Regions from separate parts of the Paenibacillus sp. FSL H7-0735 genome, predicted to be linked through region 1. Evidence: a T-box and tRNA genes for the amino acid it is inferred to sense, from the RefSeq annotation. Region 1 holds a T-box; the other holds one or more tRNA genes.
What was found. The T-box of region 1 lies ahead of trpS (tryptophan--tRNA ligase). A T-box ahead of a tRNA ligase gene usually reads a tRNA of that ligase, here a tRNA-Trp.
Positions count from the first base shown of each region.

Region 2: it has a tRNA-Trp gene. The T-box ahead of trpS (tryptophan--tRNA ligase) is inferred to sense a tRNA for this amino acid. The anticodon was not compared.

Region 1 covers NZ_JBBOZH010000001.1:6,094,176-6,104,951, reverse strand. Annotated here, with positions in the region: gene NSS82_RS27610 (NAD kinase) at 1-298, opposite strand, end outside; gene ylbJ (sporulation integral membrane protein YlbJ) at 373-1,635, opposite strand; gene NSS82_RS27600 (globin domain-containing protein) at 2,048-2,431, shown strand; gene NSS82_RS27595 (DUF2225 domain-containing protein) at 2,468-3,184, shown strand; gene NSS82_RS27590 (hypothetical protein) at 3,264-3,494, opposite strand; gene NSS82_RS27585 (YycC family protein) at 3,491-3,682, opposite strand; gene NSS82_RS27580 (M3 family oligoendopeptidase) at 3,801-5,600, shown strand; gene NSS82_RS27575 (hypothetical protein) at 6,214-6,624, shown strand; gene NSS82_RS27570 (alpha/beta-type small acid-soluble spore protein) at 6,778-7,008, opposite strand; gene NSS82_RS27565 (aldose 1-epimerase) at 7,210-8,184, opposite strand; T-box leader at 8,319-8,558, shown strand; gene trpS (tryptophan--tRNA ligase) at 8,622-9,608, shown strand; gene NSS82_RS27555 (hypothetical protein) at 9,610-9,798, opposite strand; gene NSS82_RS27550 (metal-dependent hydrolase) at 9,903-10,776, opposite strand, start outside.
Region 2 covers NZ_JBBOZH010000002.1:709,321-720,096, forward strand. Annotated here, with positions in the region: gene NSS82_RS30665 (ABC transporter permease) at 1-167, opposite strand, end outside; gene NSS82_RS30670 (ABC transporter permease) at 164-1,210, opposite strand; gene NSS82_RS30675 (ABC transporter ATP-binding protein) at 1,203-2,765, opposite strand; gene NSS82_RS30680 (BMP family ABC transporter substrate-binding protein) at 2,883-4,022, opposite strand; gene NSS82_RS30685 (AraC family transcriptional regulator) at 4,352-5,107, shown strand; tRNA gene NSS82_RS30690 (tRNA-Leu) at 5,245-5,323, opposite strand; tRNA gene NSS82_RS30695 (tRNA-Cys) at 5,338-5,411, opposite strand; tRNA gene NSS82_RS30700 (tRNA-Gly) at 5,422-5,496, opposite strand; tRNA gene NSS82_RS30705 (tRNA-Gln) at 5,503-5,577, opposite strand; tRNA gene NSS82_RS30710 (tRNA-His) at 5,597-5,672, opposite strand; tRNA gene NSS82_RS30715 (tRNA-His) at 5,716-5,791, opposite strand; tRNA gene NSS82_RS30720 (tRNA-Trp) at 5,815-5,888, opposite strand; tRNA gene NSS82_RS30725 (tRNA-Tyr) at 5,895-5,980, opposite strand; tRNA gene NSS82_RS30730 (tRNA-Thr) at 5,986-6,061, opposite strand; tRNA gene NSS82_RS30735 (tRNA-Phe) at 6,090-6,165, opposite strand; tRNA gene NSS82_RS30740 (tRNA-Asp) at 6,176-6,253, opposite strand; tRNA gene NSS82_RS30745 (tRNA-Met) at 6,279-6,355, opposite strand; tRNA gene NSS82_RS30750 (tRNA-Val) at 6,372-6,447, opposite strand; tRNA gene NSS82_RS30755 (tRNA-Glu) at 6,503-6,577, opposite strand; tRNA gene NSS82_RS30760 (tRNA-Ser) at 6,596-6,688, opposite strand; tRNA gene NSS82_RS30765 (tRNA-Asn) at 6,692-6,767, opposite strand; rRNA gene NSS82_RS30770 (23S ribosomal RNA) at 6,829-9,755, opposite strand; rRNA gene NSS82_RS30775 (16S ribosomal RNA) at 10,019-10,776, opposite strand, start outside.

The DNA.
Region 1 (10,776 bases):
TCTGCGGCTCAGATTCACCGGTTCCGCACATATAATCGATTAAGGTGGGCAGCTCTTCTGCTTGCCAGTCCGCATAGAAGCCGAGGTGTCCTGTGTGCACACCTACAAAGGCTAAGTTGGGAATCTGGTCGATAAAGGTATGAAAAGCGTGCAGCATTGTGCCGTCTCCACCTATCGAGATGACGATTTCCGGAGACTCGGCATCCAGTTGCAAATCCCGCTCCGCCGCCAGCTTGTGAAATTGCTCGGCAAGTTTGATTGACAGCTCATCACCGCGGTCCAGAACATAATATCTCAAGATGTACAAGCTCCTTTATATAATTCCGTCATACACCGATCATAATCAATCTTGCCCCGGAACACAATATGTAATCAACTTCGGCGCATCAATCGGAGCATTGCCATAAAGGCAGGGATAAGCAGTGACACTAGAAGAGCAGCGGCTAGTATAAGACTCAGTAGAGCTAGACTGGCAGTGACACCTGAGGCTGATGGTGTAAAGGCAGTGGAGGCAGGCAGAGAGACCCAGGCAGAAGACAATCCTGATCCCATCACAGGCTTCCATAGCACCACCACGAGACCTGCTGCGAGTATGGCATGTATTAGTCGTGCAGTTAAGAACGGCAGATAACGCAGCCCGGTACCGTTCAAAATACTGGCGACTTGGGCATGTACAGATAATCCGCCCCAAGAGAGAATAAAGGCAGCTGCTGCGACCTTGAATTGAAGCGGGATGGAAGAAGCGGCTTCACCAGCAGAACGAGCACCTATGGTGACCTCGAACAATCCGCTGATCAAGGCCTGAGCTAATTCGGGAGGCCCTCCAACAAGGGAGACGAGAGATCCGGCCAGGCTAAATAGTGAGGGCAGGATTCCGGCACGGGCAAGCAGCTCCATTAGCACGTTGAAGAATACAACCAGACCCCCTACGACAATAATAAGCTGTAGCGAGGATTGGATCGCTCCTTTTAACAGCTCCCCGAAGCTCCGTCCATCCTTGCGCCGGGCTTCGGACATCGCAAGGAGTGCGGCATGTATTCTGCCGAATCCTTGTTTTGCTGGAGCAGAGGGGGCGTCAGAACTACTTTTTGTTGGGTCTTGGGTGGGAGTCTTTTGTTCCTTACGTCCATGAAATGACATTAGGAGACCAACCATTAAGCCACTTCCGTAGTGGGCTAGTGCCAATATTAGCCCCAAAGAAGCATCGCGAAAGAACCCAACGGATACCGCCCCTAGTAGAAAAATAGGATCGGAGGAGGTTGTAAATGCTACAAGGCGTTCACCTTCGATTCTGCTGATCAGCTTCTGCTCCCGCAGCTTAGCGGTTAATTTGGCTCCAACGGGATATCCTGATACATATCCCATGGCCGCGACAAAACCACCGCTGCCAGGTATACCGAAGAGGGGGCGCATCAGTGGATCAAGTAAAGCGCCGAAGAGATGGACAATGCCTAAGCCTAGCATGATTTCAGAAATGACGAAGAATGGAAACAGTGAAGGGAAGAGCACATCCCACCAGATGGCCAGGCCACGTAAGGCTGCGGCAAGAGATGCTTCAGGATGAAGTAACATCAGCAGCATACAACCAGCCAATATGAATCCCAGCAGCGGGCCGCCAATCTTTTTAAAAGTCATAATTAACGCCTCCTGGTCTATGGTTAGATGTATGCAAAAAGAGGGACAAACAGCACAAAAAAATGGAGAAAGCGGTTACAATTATCTGTGCTTTTTCGCAGGAATTATGATATTATGTAATAAATAAATGCACCCTCTGTTACACGATTAAATGGGATGGAGTGATGGCGATGAGCGTTATAGCCGGAGTTCTCGTTTGTGCTTTTGTATATGTAATCCGGGTCTCTCTCGTCCCTCCTGGTGATGAGGAATTTAGGACCTACTAACCTTACTCTTCAGGCGCTGAACTATAGTTTAGCGTCTTTTTTCTGTACTTTAGAGAGCACTTTCGACGGATATCCGTGTTATGCTTATCTTTGGTATAATAAAATACGTAACGTTTCATTAATATGGAAGAAGGCTGGTAACCTCAATGAATCCAAATGAGAGTATATATGACAATCTAGGGGGGGCTGAAGCACTACATCGGTTGGTGGAAGTGTTCTATGCCAAGGTACAGCTTCATCCGCAGCTGGGACCCTTGTTCCCTGAAGATATTACTCCAGTTCTGGAGAAGCAATATCAATTCCTGACACAGTTTTTTGGCGGGGGTCCGCTTTATTCGGAATTACATGGACATCCCATGATGAGAGCAAGGCATATGCATATTCCTATTACTCCAGAACGTGCTGATGAGTGGCTACAATGTATGAAAGAGGCACTGGTGGAGACTGGAGTCGAAGAACCACTGCGTTCATTCGTGCTTAGCCGCCTTGCAGGTCCTGCACATCATTTTGTTAACATGCCCCAGGAATAACAAGGGACAGGTTGATCCTGAAAGGAATGAGAGTACTTGACAGAGTTAATACCCCTATATTCTATAAAGGTCAAGTGTTGCAACTGTGAAAATGAATTTTCAACCTCGCGGGTACGTCCTAGCCTAAAAAAGGCTATTCGGCGTGATGCTGATTTCTGCGCATATTATAAAAATGAGAATCCGGATTATTATGTTGTACGGGTCTGCCCCAATTGCGGGTTTGCCTCCACAGAAAATTCGGCTGACAAGCTGACGGAACGTCAGCGTAAGGCATTTAATGAGCAGGTAGGGAAACGCTGGAAGAGCCGAGACTTTGGGGAGAAAAGAGACTGGGAAACTGCGCTCGAGACCTATAAGCTGGCGCTTTTATGTGCTCAGAGTATTAACGATAAAGATCGGATTATTGCAAGTCTGCTGCATCACATTGCTTGGCTCTATCGCTACCAAGGGGAGACTGAGCAGGAGAAGCGTTTTTTACGTTATTCTTTGGACGAGTATGTTAAGGTCTATGAAAAAGATGGCATTGCCGGCAATGATGCCCGGCTCATGTACCTGATCGGCGAACTTAATCGGCGCATCGGAGAATACTCAGTGGCTGTGATGTGGTTCTCCCGTCTGATTAATGATCAGAAGATTATGGATGCGGCGATGATTCGAGCGGCACGTGAGCAGTGGGTTATTTTACGGGAGCAAATGCGTGCTGAGGCTGTAGAGGTTGAGGTTGATGTCGAAGGCTTGTCTTCAAGTTCATAACGATTTGCGAACAACAAAAAGCGCAGAAGAGAATTTAATTCTCCTCTGCGCTTTGTAGAAAGAAAGTGTTAGGATTTGCTTATCTGACAGCTCGATCGAACAAAAGGTAATCGCCGTCATTATCTATAACTGTAGGACTGGCGCTGCAGCAGGGGAAGACAAGCAGTTTTTTCTTGCCGTCACGAACGATTTGTAATTCTTTTGGCTTCATAGGCAGAAGCACATTCTCTGAGTTGCAGAATGGACAGTATTGCACATACATATCGCCTAGAATGATGTCATAAGGCCAGGTATGACTAAAAGGAATCATTGTGAGTCCTTCCCAGAAGGAGTCTCTTCATTTTCGCCCTCAGTTTGTGGGGGATTTTGTTTTTTGGATAGCTCCGCTATTTTTTGTAGTAAAATATGTTGGGGCATATGCATCAAGTGTTCCAAAGGAACGCCTAGTTGCTTGGATAACGTAATGGCTGTTTCCGGTGAAATTTGTAGTGGCTTCATATGAATGCCCTCCTAAAGTTTATCGGCTATAAATGTTCAGATATCGTTATTCACTTTACCATGGTGTTAAGACAATTACAAAGAAAGTCAAATGAAAGCAAAGGAATGGTGAGTACAAATGAAACAACCGTTATCACTGACTTGGGAACTGGATACTATTTTTCCGGGGGGGTCTTCGTCTGCAGAGCTAGAAGGTTTCTTGAGCAAGCTTGAAAAAGATATTTTATCCTTACAGGGCTTTGTGAAGGATGCTGTGGCACCAACGGATGTTGCGTCTACAAAAGCATTGGATGAGGTTATAGCATTGCTTCAGAGCTGTTCAGGAAGACTTGTGGAGGTCACTTCCTTCGCAGACTGTCTAGGCGCTCAGAATCAGATGGACAAGGGTGCGGTAAGACTGGCAGCCAAAGTGACAAGCATGCGCGCCGGATTCGAAGGGATCAGCTCGCAATTTAGCAATGTACTTCGTCAGACTACGGACAAGGTATGGGCTGAGTGGATGGCTCGTCCAGAGATTGCTCCTTTAACGTTCGTACTGAGCGAGAGCCGTGATTTGGCCCGTGAGAAGATGAGCCCTGAGCTGGAAAGCTTAGCGTTGGAATTAGCTGTTGACGGATATCATGGATGGAGCGGACACTATGATACGATTGTAAGCTCAATCAAGATCCCATTTGAGGATGAAGAAGGAACAAAGCTGCTTTCTGCAGGTCAAGCTTTTAATAAGCTGGATGATCCAGATCCAAAAGTGCGTCAAGCGATGTTCCATAAATGGGAAGAGGCTTGGACTGAAGCGGCAGATAATTGCGCAGATACTTTAAATCACTTAGCAGGCTTCCGCCTGAAGCTCTATAAGGGCAGAGGCTGGGACGATGTTCTAAAAGATCCGCTCAGCATCAATCGTATGACACAGGACACCTTAAATACGATGTGGCACGTAATTACGAAGAGCAAACCTGTACTCGTGTCCTACCTTCAGCGCAAAGCCAAGCTGCTGGGGTTGGATTCCCTCTCATGGGTCGATGTCGAAGCTCCTGTAGGCAAATCCTCCGGCAAAATCCCTTATGATCAAGCTGCGAAGGATATCGTCACACAGTTCCGTAAATTTAGTCCTAAGATGGCTGAGTTTGCAGAGCGTGCCTTTGATAATAACTGGATCGAGGTTGAGGATCGTAATGGCAAACGTCCTGGTGGATTCTGTACTTCCTTCCCTGAGAGCAAAGAATCACGGATATTCATGACCTACAGCGGCACACCTTCCAATGTTTCAACATTGGCCCATGAGCTGGGACATGCCTATCATTCCTACTTGCTTGATGATCAACCTGTATTTAATCAGAATTATGCAATGAACGTTGCAGAGACCGCTTCAACCTTTGCAGAAGTGATTGTATCTGATGCTCAGGTTAAAGCTGCGGGCAATGCAGAGGAGAAGCTGGCACTGCTTGAAACGAAGATACAGAACAGTGTGGCATTCTTTATGAACATTCACGCTCGATTCTTGTTCGAGACTCGTTTTTATGAAAAACGTAAGGAAGGCCTTGTAAATGCTGAGGAACTGTCTGCTCTGATGGTGGAAGCACAGAAAGAAGCTTTCTGTGGTGTGCTTTCTGAATACCATCCTCACTTCTGGGCGTCGAAGCTGCATTTCTATATCACAGATGTACCTTTCTATAATTTCCCGTACACTGTTGGTTATATGTTCAGTACAGGCTTATATCGTCTGGCATTACAAGAGGGAGCTTCCTTTGCAGACAAATATGATAGCTTGTTGCAGGATACCGGCGTGATGACATTGGAGGATTTGGTGCTCAAACATTTGGGTGTGGATCTGACTAAGCCAGATTTCTGGCAAGGGGCTACAGATTTGATCGTGGCTGATATCAACGAGTTCTTGGAGATGACTGAGCATTTAGCATGAAATGTCTAAAATAAGACAAATTTCAGTGCGCTAAAAATAACGGAATTTCAGTGTGAACGCGCAAAGACCCCGGTTAAGGGGTCTTTTTTTAATGGTTAATTGTCGAAAACTCCCGTTTTATAAAAATTAATATACGAATGATCTATGAATTTTGCGCATTACTAGGGATAATAACCCAATTTTGTAGAATAATGTTGTTTGACGTATTTAAGGGGTCTATAATGAGCCTTGAGCCTTATATAAGGCTTGCAAGGAAGACTAATGAGCTTAGCTCAAAAAGCTTAAGTAAGCGCTTACTAAGCCGATTTGTACGAAGTAAACTCGAAGTAGCTAAGCTCACAAACAATATAAATCGAACCAGAAATTTGGGAAAAGGGGAAGGAGTGGCGGAGGGGAATTTTGGAACTGTAAGAGCGGGAGCGACCGCCTTTGTCTCCGAATTTCACCCGCTGTACGCGTAAGAATTCAAGAAATTTGGAGACAACAGCGGCTGGAAGTCCAAACATTCCCCGCAGTAGCGACGGATCCTTAGCCTAAATATTTAGGGTTCGATTTATAAAAGACGAAGTGAACTCGAAGAAGCTAAGCTCACAAAACTTTTAGGAGGAAAGATATGCTTAAGACAGAACAGCTATCATTAGCAAGACAGATGGATTTGGTATTTAGGGAACTGCAAGAGGAATTATCGGGACTATCTTCCGGTACGGTATTTGTGCAAATACGAAATAATACCATTGGCAAATTCGGCATACGTCATCACCCTCTAGCCGGTCGGGGTGGTGGATTCACAGAAGTAAAGGAAGGAATAACGGAGAGTCAGCAGTCTTCTTTTCGTCTAATGGCACTGGAGAGTCTGAAATACAAACGGCGCTGGACTCATGGTGAGATCAGCTATGAATTCGCTATAAGACAGGGAAAGCTAATCGTAGATGCTACGCTGGAGTCCAATTATAATATGGCGAATCTGATGATTCGATCTCCCCGTAATGCTTACGCCGAGAGTGCTGATCAATTTTTAAGTTAAACGTTTTACATAAAGATTGCATGCAGCTCGGATTATAGGGTATAAATTAGAAAAACCTCCCACAGCTTCTGGAAGAAGTGTGAGAGGTTTGAAAGCTAGTCGGCAATGGGCTTTTTAAGACCTCAGCCGGATAAAACACTTAAGATAACGATGTTACTGACGACCGGACAGTTGTTGTTCTGCCAGTTGTACTAGACGTTTAGTGATGTAACCTCCCAAAGAACCAGTTTCGCGGGAAGTGTAGTTCCCGTAATAACCGTCAGCTGGGATCGTTACTCCAAGCTCTTGTGCTGCTTCATATTTCAATTGTTGCAACGCTGCATTTGCTTGAGGAACTACAAGGTTATTGGAACGGCTGCTACGACCTTGACCTGCTTGACCCATGTGTGTCACCTCCTTCGCCCGTTGTGAAGATAGTATGAGCGCTAAGAGGCTAATTCATGCATGCTATCGAAAGGTTTTAAGGATGGTAATTATTAGTCGATTAAAAGTAAGGGTAGGAAAGCCTAAATAACTAAGCTCGCACAAAAAATCGGCCTTCTCTTACGTAAACGCAAGGGAAGACCGATATAATGTATATCTGCTTTAATTCTCGGGATAGATCATTTCCAGCATAGTGGACAGCTCAAGGCTTTGACCTGGTTCTACCTTCAGCAAGCCAGTGAAGGAAGGATCGTCGGAAACGTTAGGAGCATCCGGGAGCCAGGTATAAGGTTCGATGCACAGAAATTGATCGGCTGGTCCTTTGGTATACAGGACCCAGTGGCGAAAAAGATTCTCGTCGGCCGTATAACGAAGACCATAACCATCATCGCGTAATAACAATGCTTCTACGGGCTGCTTGTCACCAATACGCAGAGCGGTATCAAAATTAGTTCCCTGTAGGTTAATTCCAGAATTTAGAGACTCTAGATCACCGAGTGGAATTAGATTGCCGCTAGGGAGCAATTCATCGTTTAGTTCATAAATGCTGTTTACGGGCAATTTGAGATTCCAGCGTTCAGGTTCTCCATCGATCATAAACCAGGTGTGATAACCGATCCCAAAGGGAATACGATGATCGCCGAGATTTGTAACCTTTAAAGTCTGGCTGAGCCGGGCATCCTGAAGCCTGAATGTCATTTCGAATTTGAGTGGAATGGGAAATTGCTCCATCCAGTGTGGATCATCTTCAGTAAGGAATTCAGTAGTGACTGCACAACCGTCCTCGTCTTCTTCAATATCGCTGACACACCAGGATTGAGTCCGGTGTAGACCATGGATATGATTGTCACCAGCGGTATTCTGGTCAAATTGATAACTTGTACCCTCGAATTGAAATTTTCCTTTACGAATTCTTCCGGGTGGAATTAAGAGCGGGATGCCAAAATGGTAAGGTTTTTGCATAAAGAAAGCTTGATCGCTTTCATCAGGCCGCCGCAGAATTTCCCGTTGTTCCTTTACATCAAACAATGAAATCACGTTGTTTCCTAGTCGCGGCAAAAGCGTGACTTCCAGTTCGCGGCTGTGCAAAATATAAGTATCATAACCGCCCCACTGCCCTTTGGTCACCTGTTTCATGAGATATGCTCCTTTATCGTAACTGTAATCGAATAGAACATGGATAACCTTATCATAACAGATTTATACGGAAGTGGTTAAGTGATTTGACAACTTCTCTTTATGGTTCTATGATGAAGGCATTAAATTATGATGAGAATGTGATGACGGGGACAAGTAGGCAGGAAATGTACCTTCAGAAAGCCGGTGGTTGATGCGAACCGGTAGGACACTCCTGATGAATGGACCCCTGAGCGCCGCGCTTGAACGGGAGCAAGATACCCTAGTAGACCGGCCGGATCTTCCCCGTTAACGGAAGACTAAGGCTGTTTCCTTTTGACTATACAAAGGTTAAGCAGCGAATAAGGGTGGCACCACGGTCTCACGTCCCTTGCGGATGAGGCTTTTTTTGCGTTCTCGGAAATTGGAAATCACATCTAACGGAGGTCTATATTATGTTGAAAAAAGTAATGTCAGGCATACAGCCGAGCGGTTCTCTAACTTTGGGTAACTATATCGGAGCGCTGAAAAATTTTGTGAAGCTGCAAGACGATCATCAATGTTTCTTTATGGTTGTCGATATGCATGCGATCACCGTTGCTCAAGATCCTGCGGCACTGCGTGAGCAGTCTGAAGCTGTAGCTGCACTCTTTATCGCGGCAGGAATTGATCCTGTGCGTTCGAATGTATATATGCAGTCCCATGTGCCTCAGCATGCGGAATTGGGTTGGATCATGACTACGTTAACGGCAATGGGCGAGCTTGAGCGTATGACACAGTTCAAAGATAAATCATCAGGTAAGGATTCGGTTGGCGCGGGCCTATTCGTATATCCTTCTTTAATGGCAGCAGATATTCTTGTTTATAATGCGGATCTTGTGCCAGTAGGTGAAGATCAGAAGCAGCACTTGGAGTTGACCCGTGATTTAGCTGGCCGATTTAATAACCGTTTTGGCGAATTCTTTACGATTCCTGAACCGTATATCCCTGAAGTGGGCGCACGCATTATGTCTCTGGATGATGGCACTAAAAAAATGAGCAAGAGCAGCCCAAATGCAGGCAGCTATATTGCCCTGTTGGATTCGCCGGATGTGATCCGTAAAAAAATCAGCCGCGCAACGACTGATTCTGGACGTGAAGTTATCTTTGATCCGGCTAATAAGCCAGAGATTAGTAACTTGATGAGTATTTACTCGGAATGTTCTGGAATGTCCCTCCAGCAAATTGCCGATCGTTATGAGGGACAAATGTATGGTGGCTTTAAGAAGGATCTTGGGGAAGTGGTTGTGTCCACACTTGAGCCTTTGCAACAAAGATATCATGAAATTCGCAGTTCAGGTGCGATCACTGATATTCTTGCCGAAGGTGCTGAACGCGCACGTATTGTTGCAGCTGAGACATTGAATGGCGTAAAAGAGCGGATGGGCTTTCTGCCAGCTCGTTAATCTAATCAGAGCTTAAACTTTCCTGTTTGCGTCTAATTCTGGCTTTGAGGATAAATCCCCAGCCAATATTCAATACGCAGAGAAAACCAAGCAGGAGTGCCAGCCAGAAGCTATAGCTGATCGCGATTGAAGCGGCAGTGAGAATAAGAATAGAAGAACAAGCGAACCAAAGTGAGAGTCCTTTACCCATTAAGAGCCTTCCTTTCCGTGTCTGCTAAAATGAATCCCGGAGTATTATAAATACTCCGGGATTTTTTGTGATTATAGAATAGTTCTCTCAGTAAGTCTACAGTTTCATCGTAAAGAACCAGGGTCGATGGAAAATCGTTTGTCGAGCTTATCGCTGCTAAGCCAGCCTACATAAGTATTTAAAGGTTTATATTGGTTATCCATAACTAATACAGCCACAAAAGGGTATTGTTTGCGGTGTAAATAACGAACGTCTCCCCAGCGCACCATATATCCTGAAGGAAGCTCCTCCACTTCGGCCACCGCATAAGAGGTGAAATATAAAAAGGACTGAATATCTGGATGCGACTTGGATATTTCCACAGCGGGATGATTCGAGCAGACCGCATGTTTGAACCATTCCAGACGGTTGTTCAGTAGCTGCCCAACGTCATAACTGCCGTCTTTTTTCACTTTAACTACGTTCCAGCGTTTAAGTGAAATTGTAGGGATTACAATATAACGTTCGCCAGCAGTATGGTGTATATCTTTAAGCTTGATGTTTCGTGTAAGGCGGGCATGAACAATCGTTCTCCAAATATAATAAAGAATGGTACAGGCATAAAGCGTAATAAATAAAGGTTTAGGCGGAACAATCCCAGTGATCCAGAGCAGAATAGCTGCGATATGGCTGCCAAAAATAAATGGATCGAAAATGTGGATGATATTCCAGGCGATCCATTTCTCAGTGAATGGACGGGCCGCCTGAGTTCCATAGGTGTTAAACAGATCAGAGAAGACGTGCACGCCTACACCTATGAAACCCCAGAGTGCAACATGGCTTAAAGCTGCCAAATCAGTAAACCCAAACAGAGGCCCTAAGACTAGGGCAATCAGAGCGGGCCACAAAATTAGGAAAGGCAAGGAGTGTGTGATTCCACGGTGATTACGAATATATATTGCATTGTCCTTTAGTCGTAATGCGGTATCGGCATCAGGA
Region 2 (10,776 bases), on a different contig from region 1:
ACACCCGCTAAAGCGGCAACAAGCATGATACCCTCCATCCCAATGTTAATGATCCCTGCACGGTTGGAGATGAGTGCGCCGAGCGCGGCGAACAGAATCGGGGTCGTCACGCGAAGGACAGAGAACGCAAAGTCAGTTGTAAAAATTACATCAAACAAACTGTTCACGCTTCCTTCGCCTCCTTCAAGAGCATCCGATTTTTCCAGAACTTCAGAAATTGCTCAGCCGAAATCAGAAGAATGATAATTGCCTGTATAATTGAGATCATCTCTGAAGGTACATCAGACAGTCGCGACATCATGTCAGCCCCAATTCGAATGTACGCTAGGAACAATGCAGAGCCGATTACGGACAGCGGATTATTTTTGGCTAACATCGCTACAAGGGCACCATCCAAACCATAACCAGGCAGTGACGTCCATTGGAAACGGTTATACATCCCCAGCACTTCTACGGAACCCCCCATACCTGCGATAAAACCTGCAATCAAGTGAACGAGAATAATAACCTTGGCTGTCTTCATACCGGAATAACGGGCAAAGTCCCGGTTGATGCCTGTCATGCGCAGCTCATATCCCCATTTCGTTTTGTATAGGAATAGATGAGCTGCAATAATAAGCACGATAACGATAATAAGACCGGTATGAATCCGGGTGCCCGAGACCATTTTACTCAGCAGTGCCGTTTTCTCGAATTTGTAGGATACATTGGCAAAAGCTTTAGCATCACGTAGATGATAGTTCAGTAGGTATAGCCCTACTCCGAACAAAATATTATTGAACATTAAGGATGTAACCAACTCATTAGCATTCCATTTTGCCTTCAGAATACCAGGTATTGTTGAGAGCAACGCTCCTACAATTGAACCTGCAGCAATAGCTACCATCGGATGCAGCCAGCCGTCCAACGTTAAATGAATAGCCAATACGGAAGTTACAACACCGGAGAAATAGAAAATCCCTTCAGCTCCCAGGTTGAACATATTGGCTCGAAACAACAAGGATACTGCCAACCCAGTGAACATGAGCGGAATCGCCATCTCAATCACATTACCAATATGACCTTTACTGGATAACGGCTCTAATAGGAATATACCAATCGTCTTCACAGGCTGATTACTGACCAAAGAGATGATCAGAAAGGCAATAGCGAGTGCAATAACGATTACCGCCGATGTCCGAATGTACTCAAAATATTTAACTTTAAACATGATTTACGGCCCTCCCGATGTGCTCCTCGTCCTGTCGATGAATCCCCAGCATATAAAGACCTAATTCTTCCTCACTAACCTTAGAGGGCTCCTCGAAAAAGGCAACAATCTTACCCTCGTACATTACTAGCAGACTATCGCTGATCTCCAAGATCTCATTCAAATCTGCCGACACTAGCAAAATCGCGCAATCGTCTGAACGTAATTCCAACAACTTTTGATGTATGAACTGGGCTGCGCCTATATCCACACCCCGTGTCGGCTGTTCTGCAATAAGCAGCTGCGGTTCAGTCGAACACTCTCTAGCTACGACTACCTTCTGCATGTTACCACCTGACAACATTCCTATGGGCTGAGAAGGTCCTGAACAGCGGACTTTAAATTCCTCTACAAGGGATACTGCTAGCTTGGCAATTCGTGAGCCATTCAAAAAAAGACCTTTATTCATTGCTTTTGTACGATACTGAGTAGATAGCAGATTATCAGCTATACTTGCCTCACTAGCGATCCCTTGCCGCATCCGATCCTCCGGTATATAGGAAACGCCTAGCTTACGAATATCCAAAATATCCGATTCACGGATATCCTTTCCCTTCACTAGTACAGAGCCCTGACTTGAGACACCTCTCAAGCTACCTGTAAGAGCTTCAATGAGCTGTGTCTGCCCGTTGCCTTCTACACCAGCAATCCCAACGATCTGCCCACCACGTACCGCAAAATTGATATCCGACAATAATGCTTTGCCATCTGCATCATTCACACTGAGTCCCTGCACCGTTAGTACTGGCTCACTAACAGCCAGAATCTCTTTGTCATATTTCAGCACGACGTCTCTGCCGACCATTAGTCGCGAGATTTCCTGTTCTGTCACATCCTGTGTTTGAAAAACACCTTCACTACGGCCGCTGCGCATAATCGTAATTCTGTCGCAAATCGCTTTGACTTCCTTTAATTTGTGCGAAATAAAAACTATCGTATGACCCTGTTCCCTTAATTGCTTAAGCTCGCGGAACAATTCCTCTGTTTCCTGTGGAGTCAACACCGCAGTCGGCTCATCAAGCACCAGAATTTTCGCACCACGCAGCAGCGCCTTAAGAATCTCAACCTTTTGCTTCATCCCAACTGTAAGATCCTCTACTTTTGCTTTAGGATCCACGGCCAGATTGTATTTCCTTGCGGTCTCTTCCGTCATGCGCACAGCCTCGGCATAATTAATGCCAACTCCTCTGCGCGGCTCCATACCCAGCACCATATTCTCTGCCACCGTAAACGAAGGTACCAACATGAAATGCTGGTGGACCATGCCGATGCCTCTATCAATGGCGTCCTGAGCGGATTGCAGCTTCACTTTTTCACCCTTGATATAGATCTCGCCTTCACTTGGCTCTTCCATGCCGAACATAATTTTCATTAAAGTCGATTTACCAGCACCGTTCTCACCTGCAATCGCATGTATTTCTCCCTCACGTAAAGAAAAATGCACGTCTTTATTTGCAACGACGCCATTGGGATATACCTTGGTAATTCCCCGCATTTCCAGCAGAGCTTTGTACATAGGTCTCAACGCCTTTCAACTTGGAGGTCTGCAAAAATATACAGCTGGAATTCCCCTGACTAGAAGAATCTCCAACTGTAGGTTTATCTCTATAGAGCTGATCTTAAGATTTAAAGCTTAAGGCTTAACTGCGTTACGAATAGCTTCTACCTCTGCAGTTTCCATCCCCATCGCATTATCCACTTTAATTTCTTTATTGATCAGCTTTTGCTTCACTTCTTCAACCTTGGCCTGAAGATCAGCCGGGAATACATTTTTATAAATATCATTCTCAGCAATACCTACACCATCATCTACAAAGCTCAACACATCACGTTTGCCCATTTCTAGCGTTCCCTCTTGCAATCTCTTCACTGCACCTAGAATAGCCGTATCAATCTTTTTAATAGATGAAGTAACGATTAGATTTGCTTTTTCACTATCCGTATCGTTAATCAACATTGCCTGATCGGAGTCTACACCGATTGCATATTTTTTCTTCTCTTTAGCTGCGTCAAAGATCCCAAGACCTGTACCCCCAGCCACGTTAAAAATAACATCCACACCGGAGTTATATTGAATTAGAGACAGCTCCTTACCTTTTGCCGGGTTAACAAAATCACCAGCGTACGACACAGCCACTTTTACATCAGGATCAACGTACTGAGCACCTTGAATGTAGCCGACCAAGAAAGCATTAATCCCCGGAATATCCATACCGCCCACAAACCCAATCACATTCTCAGGGGTAGCATTCGGCATATCCGATTGTGTAGCTAATGCTGCTACGGCACCTGCCAAGAAAGATACTTCATTTGTCGCATAAGACATGTTGTACATGTTATCTGGTGCTTCATCGATGTCGGTATCATAATTAATGAATTTTTTGTCTGGATACAATTCTGCCGTTGCATTAAACATCTCTGTAATTTCAGAACCGCCAGAAATAATTACATCCCAATCCTCGGAAGCGATATCGTTAAATGTAGGCTCCCATTTCGTTTTATCAACGCCCATTTCAACAACCTTTGTTACTGCACCTAGTTCATTCTTAACCTTTTGCAAGCCGTTATTAGCGGAATCAAAAAATGATTTATCCCCAAGTGTCCCCGGAATCAGCAATACAACCTTGAGTTTATCCCCTGAACCTGTTTCTCCACCCTCAGCAGCGTTTGATCCAGTATTCGCAGAAGAACCGTTATTGGACGTGTTATTCCCACATGCTGTGACCAGAACCATCACCATTAATAACAACAAAGAAAGAACTTTTTTATTCATTACTCTATTCCACCCCTAATTTTAGTTGGTTAGTAATCCGGCAGAATCCCCATCTTCACCCATTGTATAATTCACGGTTCAAATGGAAATTCTCTTTTTTCCAAATAAAGTATCATTAAAAGTAATAAATTTAACGTTTAGGCTCAAAAATAGCAATAAAAATACCATTATTATTAATAATCCGCTTTATTTCCGAACGAGATGGCCAGTCAGGTTGCGAACTTTCGGATTTATTGATACGATCATAACAAATATTATTAAAAATAATTATATGATTTCGGTCATAGTTTTGTACGATTCGGCTAAAACATAAGTATTGGAGGATCATCATGGATCGTGTTCTATATATTGTAAGTGCCACACATGAGCTAAATACTTATATCCCTCCACACCAGCATGAATGCTACGAACTAGTCTATTATTTACAGGGGGTAGGGACAACCAATGTTGGCCCCCGAAGTTACCATTTTCGCTCCTCTTCTTTCGCGCTTGTGCCACCCAATCATAAACATGACGAGCACCACCGTGAGGATGCAAATGTATTATTTGTAGGCTTCCACTCGGAACACCCTAATATGAGTAATCTGCTCGGCGTATATGAAGATGATAAAGATCAGACCGTTCTTCAAATCCTGCTGCGAATGAAAGCAGAGTTTACACGCAAGCAAGACGGATTCTCTGAGCTTCTAAACCTACAAATGAGCGAGATTACCGTCCATCTTATGAGGCTTCTTAGTGCCTCTGGATATCAATCCCCAACAGAAGACCGAGTACAATATGTCCTTAATTATATGAATGAGCATTATCGCCATAAATTGTCCGTCGAAACACTATCAGAAATGTCCGGATATAGCTACGATCGTTTTCGCCATCTATTTAAAGAACGGTTCGGGTCTTCACCCCTGCGGTATTTGCTGTTAAAACGCCTGGATTATGCAAAATCTCTATTACGTCATACTCAGATGCAAATCTCTGAAGTATCTGCTGCTGCAGGTTTTGTGAACGATGCCCAATTCTGCAATATGTTTAAACGAGAAATAGGTCATACCCCGCGAGCATTCCGCATTAATAATCAATCAGGTTAATCACTAATCAGATTAAAAAAAGCCGTTGAAATAGAGAAACTCCTCTATTCAACGGCTTAATCCTGTAAAACTAAGAACATAAAGAAAAAAGGTTAGTAAGATTGCTTATAAAAGCATTCTTACTAACCTTTTTAAGATACCGGCGAGAGGACTCGAACCTCCACGGTTTCCCACTCGATTTTGAGTCGAGCGCGTCTGCCATTCCGCCACGCCGGCACATATGAACTAAATGGAGGCGCCACCCAGATTTGAACTGGGGATAAAGCTTTTGCAGAGCTTTGCCTTACCACTTGGCTATGGCGCCATGTAAATTTTGGAGCGGACGACGGGAATCGAACCCGCGACCCTCGCCTTGGCAAGGCGATGCTCTACCGCTGAGCCACGTCCGCATAAAATGGCTGGGGATATAGGATTCGAACCTATGAGTGACGGAGTCAAAGTCCGTTGCCTTACCGCTTGGCTAATCCCCAATAACATTTTAAAGTAAAATGGGGCGACTGATGGGTCTCGAACCCACGAATGCCGGAACCACAATCCGGTGCGTTAACCCCTTCGCCACAGTCGCCATATTAAGTTGATATTGTTGCCATTATTCATTTTAAAGAAAATGGGGCGGCCGATGGGTCTCGAACCCACGAATGCCGGAACCACAATCCGGTGCGTTAACCCCTTCGCCACGGCCGCCATATTAAACTTTAGAAAGAACTTGGCAGGGGCAGCAGGAATTGAACCCACACCAACGGTTTTGGAGACCGTTGTTCTACCTTTAAACTATGCCCCTAAAAACTGGTGGAGGATGATGGATTCGAACCACCGAACACTTACGTGAGCAGATTTACAGTCTGATGCGTTTGGCCACTTCGCTAATCCTCCAAGGATGGTGCCGGCGAGAGGACTTGAACCCCCAACCTACTGATTACAAGTCAGTTGCTCTACCAATTGAGCTACACCGGCATGGCACTCATTCTTTTGTGATGATAAATGGTGGCTCGGGACGGAATCGAACCGCCGACACGAGGATTTTCAGTCCTCTGCTCTACCGACTGAGCTACCGAGCCATGATGAAAATGGCGGAACCGACGGGATTCGAACCCGCGATCTCCTGCGTGACAGGCAGGCATGTTAGGCCAACTACACCACGGTTCCAAAAGATATAATTGCTTAAGTTAATTGGTTGCGGGGGCAGGATTTGAACCTGCGGCCTTCGGGTTATGAGCCCGACGAGCTACCGGGCTGCTCCACCCCGCGCCAGTAAAATATGTTATGGTGGAGGCTGAGGGGATCGAACCCCCGACCCTCTGCTTGTAAGGCAGATGCTCTCCCAGCTGAGCTAAGCCTCCATAAACAACAATTGTTATTGTACCAAAGTCCACTAGGATAAATCAAGTGAAAATTTGGTGACCCGTATGGGATTCGAACCCATGTTACCTCCGTGAAAGGGAGGTGTCTTAACCCCTTGACCAACGGGCCATACTAATTAAAAATTTGTGGCGGAGAGAGAGGGATTCGAACCCTCGAGACGCTTGTGGCGCCTACACGATTTCCAATCGTGCTCCTTCGGCCAAACTCGGACACCTCTCCATATGGCTCCCCGAACAGGACTCGAACCTGTGACAACTCGATTAACAGTCGAGTGCTCTACCAACTGAGCTATCAGGGAATATTCATACCAGGCTTAATCGCCTGAAAACTGAATCCGAAACGAATCTGCATTCTAAGTATAGGATAAGCCCTCGACCGATTAGTATTGGTCAGCTCCATGCATTGCTGCACTTCCACCTCCAACCTATCTACCTCGTCGTCTTCAAGGGGTCTTACTAATTGGGAAATCTCATCTTGAGGGGGGCTTCACGCTTAGATGCTTTCAGCGCTTATCCCGTCCGTACGTAGCTACCCAGCCATGCTCCTGGCGGAACAACTGGTGCACCAGCGGTACGTCCATCCCGGTCCTCTCGTACTAAGGACAGCTCCTCTCAAATTTCCTGCGCCCACGACAGATAGGGACCGAACTGTCTCACGACGTTCTGAACCCAGCTCGCGTACCGCTTTAATGGGCGAACAGCCCAACCCTTGGGACCTACTTCAGCCCCAGGATGCGATGAGCCGACATCGAGGTGCCAAACCTCCCCGTCGATGTGGACTCTTGGGGGAGATAAGCCTGTTATCCCCAGGGTAGCTTTTATCCGTTGAGCGATGGCCCTTCCATGCGGTACCACCGGATCACTAAGTCCGACTTTCGTCCCTGCTCGACTTGTAGGTCTCGCAGTCAAGCTCCCTTATGCCTTTGCACTCTGCGAATGATTTCCAACCATTCTGAGGGAACCTTGGAACGCCTCCGTTACTCTTTAGGAGGCGACCGCCCCAGTCAAACTGCCCGCCTGACACGGTCCCCGTACCCGATTAGGGTACTAGGTTAGAACCTAGATACGATCAGGGTGGTATCCCAACGGCGCCTCCACCGAAGCTTGCGCTCCGATTTCTACGGCTCCCACCTATCCTGTACAGATCGTACCCAAATTCAATATCAAGCTGCAGTAAAGCTCCATGGGGTCTTTCCGTCTTGTCGCGGGTAACCTGCATCTTCACAGGTATTAAAATTTCACCGGATCTCTCGTTGAGACAGCGCCCAAGTCGTTACGCCATTCGTGCGGGTCAGAATTTACCTGACAAGGAATTTCGCTACCTTAGGACCGTTATAGTTACGGCCGCCGTTTACTGGGGCTTCGGTTCATAGCTTCGGGTTACCCCTAACCACTCCCCTTAACCTTCCAGCACCGGGCAGGCGTCAGCCCGTATACTTCGCCTTGCGGCTTCGCACAGACCTGTGTTTTTGCTAAACAGTCGCTTGGGCCTTTTCACTGCGGCCCCCTCGTGCTATTCACACTACCGGGGCACCCCTTCTCCCGAAGTTACGGGGTCATTTTGCCGAGTTCCTTAACGAGAGTTCTTCCGCGCGCCTTAGAATTCTCTTCTCGCCTACCTGTGTCGGTTTGCGGTACGGGCACCTTCTCCTGGCTAGAGGCTTTTCTTGGCAGTGTGAGATCATGACCTTCGCTACTATAATTTTCGCTCCCCATCACAGCCCAGCCTTAACGATGTGCGGATTTGCCTACACATCAGCCTCACTGCTTAGACGGACATCCATCAGTCCGCGTCACTACCCTCCTGCGTCACCCCATCGCTCATAGCGGATTACGGTGGTACAGTAATTTCAAACTGTTGTCCTTCGACTACGCCTTTCGGCCTCGCCTTAGGTCCCGACTTACCCTGAGCGGACGAGCCTTCCTCAGGAAACCTTGGGCTTTCGGCGGATCAGATTCTCACTGATCTTTTCGTTACTCATACCGGCATTCTCACTTGTGTAGTGTCCAGCGCTCTTTTCAGTACACCTTCAACCCCTACACAACGCTCCCCTACCCCAGATACATACGTATCTAGCCATAGCTTCGGTGGTGTGTTTAGCCCCGTTACATTTTCGGCGCAGAGTCACTCGACCAGTGAGCTATTACGCACTCTTTCAATGGTGGCTGCTTCTAAGCCAACATCCTGGTTGTCTGTGCAACTCCACATCCTTTCCCACTTAACACACACTTGGGGACCTTAGCTGATGGTCTGGGCTGTTTCCCTTTTGACAATGGATCTTAGCACTCACTGTCTGACTCCCGGCAATAAGTATATGGCATTCGGAGTTTGACTGAGCTTGGTAATCCTTGCGGACCCCGCACCCAATCAGTGCTCTACCTCCACTACTCTTATACCGAGGCTAGCCCTAAAGCTATTTCGGGGAGAACCAGCTATCTCCGAGTTCGATTGGAATTTCTCCGCTACCCCCACCTCATCCCCGCACTTTTCAACGTACGTGGGTTCGGGCCTCCAGTGCGTGTTACCGCACCTTCACCCTGGACAGGGGTAGATCACACGGTTTCGGGTCTACGTCCACATACTCATTCGCCCTATTCAGACTCGCTTTCGCTGCGGCTCCACCTTCTCGGCTTAACCTTGCATGTTAAACGTAACTCGCCGGTTCATTCTACAAAAGGCACGCCATCACCCATAGATCGGGCTCTGACTTTTTGTAAGCACACGGTTTCAGGTTCTATTTCACTCCCCTTCCGGGGTGCTTTTCACCTTTCCCTCACGGTACTGTTTCACTATCGGTCGCCAGGTAGTATTTAGCCTTAGCAGATGGTCCTGCTGGATTCATACGGGGTTTCACGTGCCCCGCACTACTCGGGATCCGTCTCGGAGAGAATACAGTTTAGGTTACAGGGCTTTTACCTCTATCGCGGGCCTTTCCAGACCTCTTCACCTACCATATTCCTTTGTAACTCCATGTGAGACGTCCCACAACCCCTAAGAGCAAGCTCTTAGGTTTAGGCTGTTCCGCGTTCGCTCGCCGCTACTGACGGAATCACTATTGTTTTCTCTTCCTCAGGGTACTTAGATGTTTCAGTTCCCCTGGTCTGCCTCTACACACCCTATGTATTCAGGTATGAGTAACTGCGAATTACCACAGCTGGGTTTCCCCATTCGGACACCCCCGGATCAAAGCTTGCTTACAGCTCCCCGAGGCAGTTTCGTTGTTCGCCACGTCCTTCGTCGGCTCCTGGCGCCTAGGCATCCTCCGTGTGCTCTTATTAGCTTAACCTTGATTTTTCCGCAGGAAAATATCATACGATGACATTCTCTTTTGGAATCATCTCACTAATAACATTTACTTGTTTGCACAAGTTGCTAAAAGATGTTCTAAAACGCAAATTCATTTCGGTATCCAGTTTTCAAGGATCAAGTCTTACTTGAGAGCTTAAACTCTCAAAACTGAGCAACGAGTGAGTAACAGGCCTAAACCTGAGTTTTGGAAGCTGAGCTTCCGATTTGAATGTCTTCATTGCAGAAGACGATTCTCCATAGAAAGGAGGTGATCCAGCCGCACCTTCCGATACGGCTACCTTGTTACGACTTCACCCCAATCATCTACCCCACCTTCGGCGGCTGGCTCCCTTGCGGGTTACCCCACCGACTTCGGGTGTTGTAAACTCTCGTGGTGTGACGGGCGGTGTGTACAAGACCCGGGAACGTATTCACCGCGGCATGCTGATCCGCGATTACTAGCAATTCCGACTTCATGCAGGCGAGTTGCAGCCTGCAATCCGAACTGAGACCGGCTTTGATGGGATTGGCTCCACCTCGCGGCTTCGCTTCCCGTTGTACCGGCCATTGTAGTACGTGTGTAGCCCAGGTCATAAGGGGCATGATGATTTGACGTCATCCCCACCTTCCTCCGGTTTGTCACCGGCAGTCACTCTAGAGTGCCCAGCATTACCTGCTGGCAACTAAAGTTAAGGGTTGCGCTCGTTGCGGGACTTAACCCAACATCTCACGACACGAGCTGACGACAACCATGCACCACCTGTCTCCTCTGTCCCGAAGGCCGCTGCTATCTCTAGCAGATTCAGAGGGATGTCAAGACCTGGTAAGGTTCTTCGCGTTGCTTCGAATTAAACCACATACTCCACTGCTTGTGCGGGTCCCCGTCAATTCCTTTGAGTTTCAGTCTTGCGACCGTACTCCCCAGGCGGAGTGCTTACTGTGTTAACTTCGGCACCAAGGGTATCGAAACCCCTAACACCTAGCACTCATCGTTTACGGCGTGGACTACCAGGGTATCT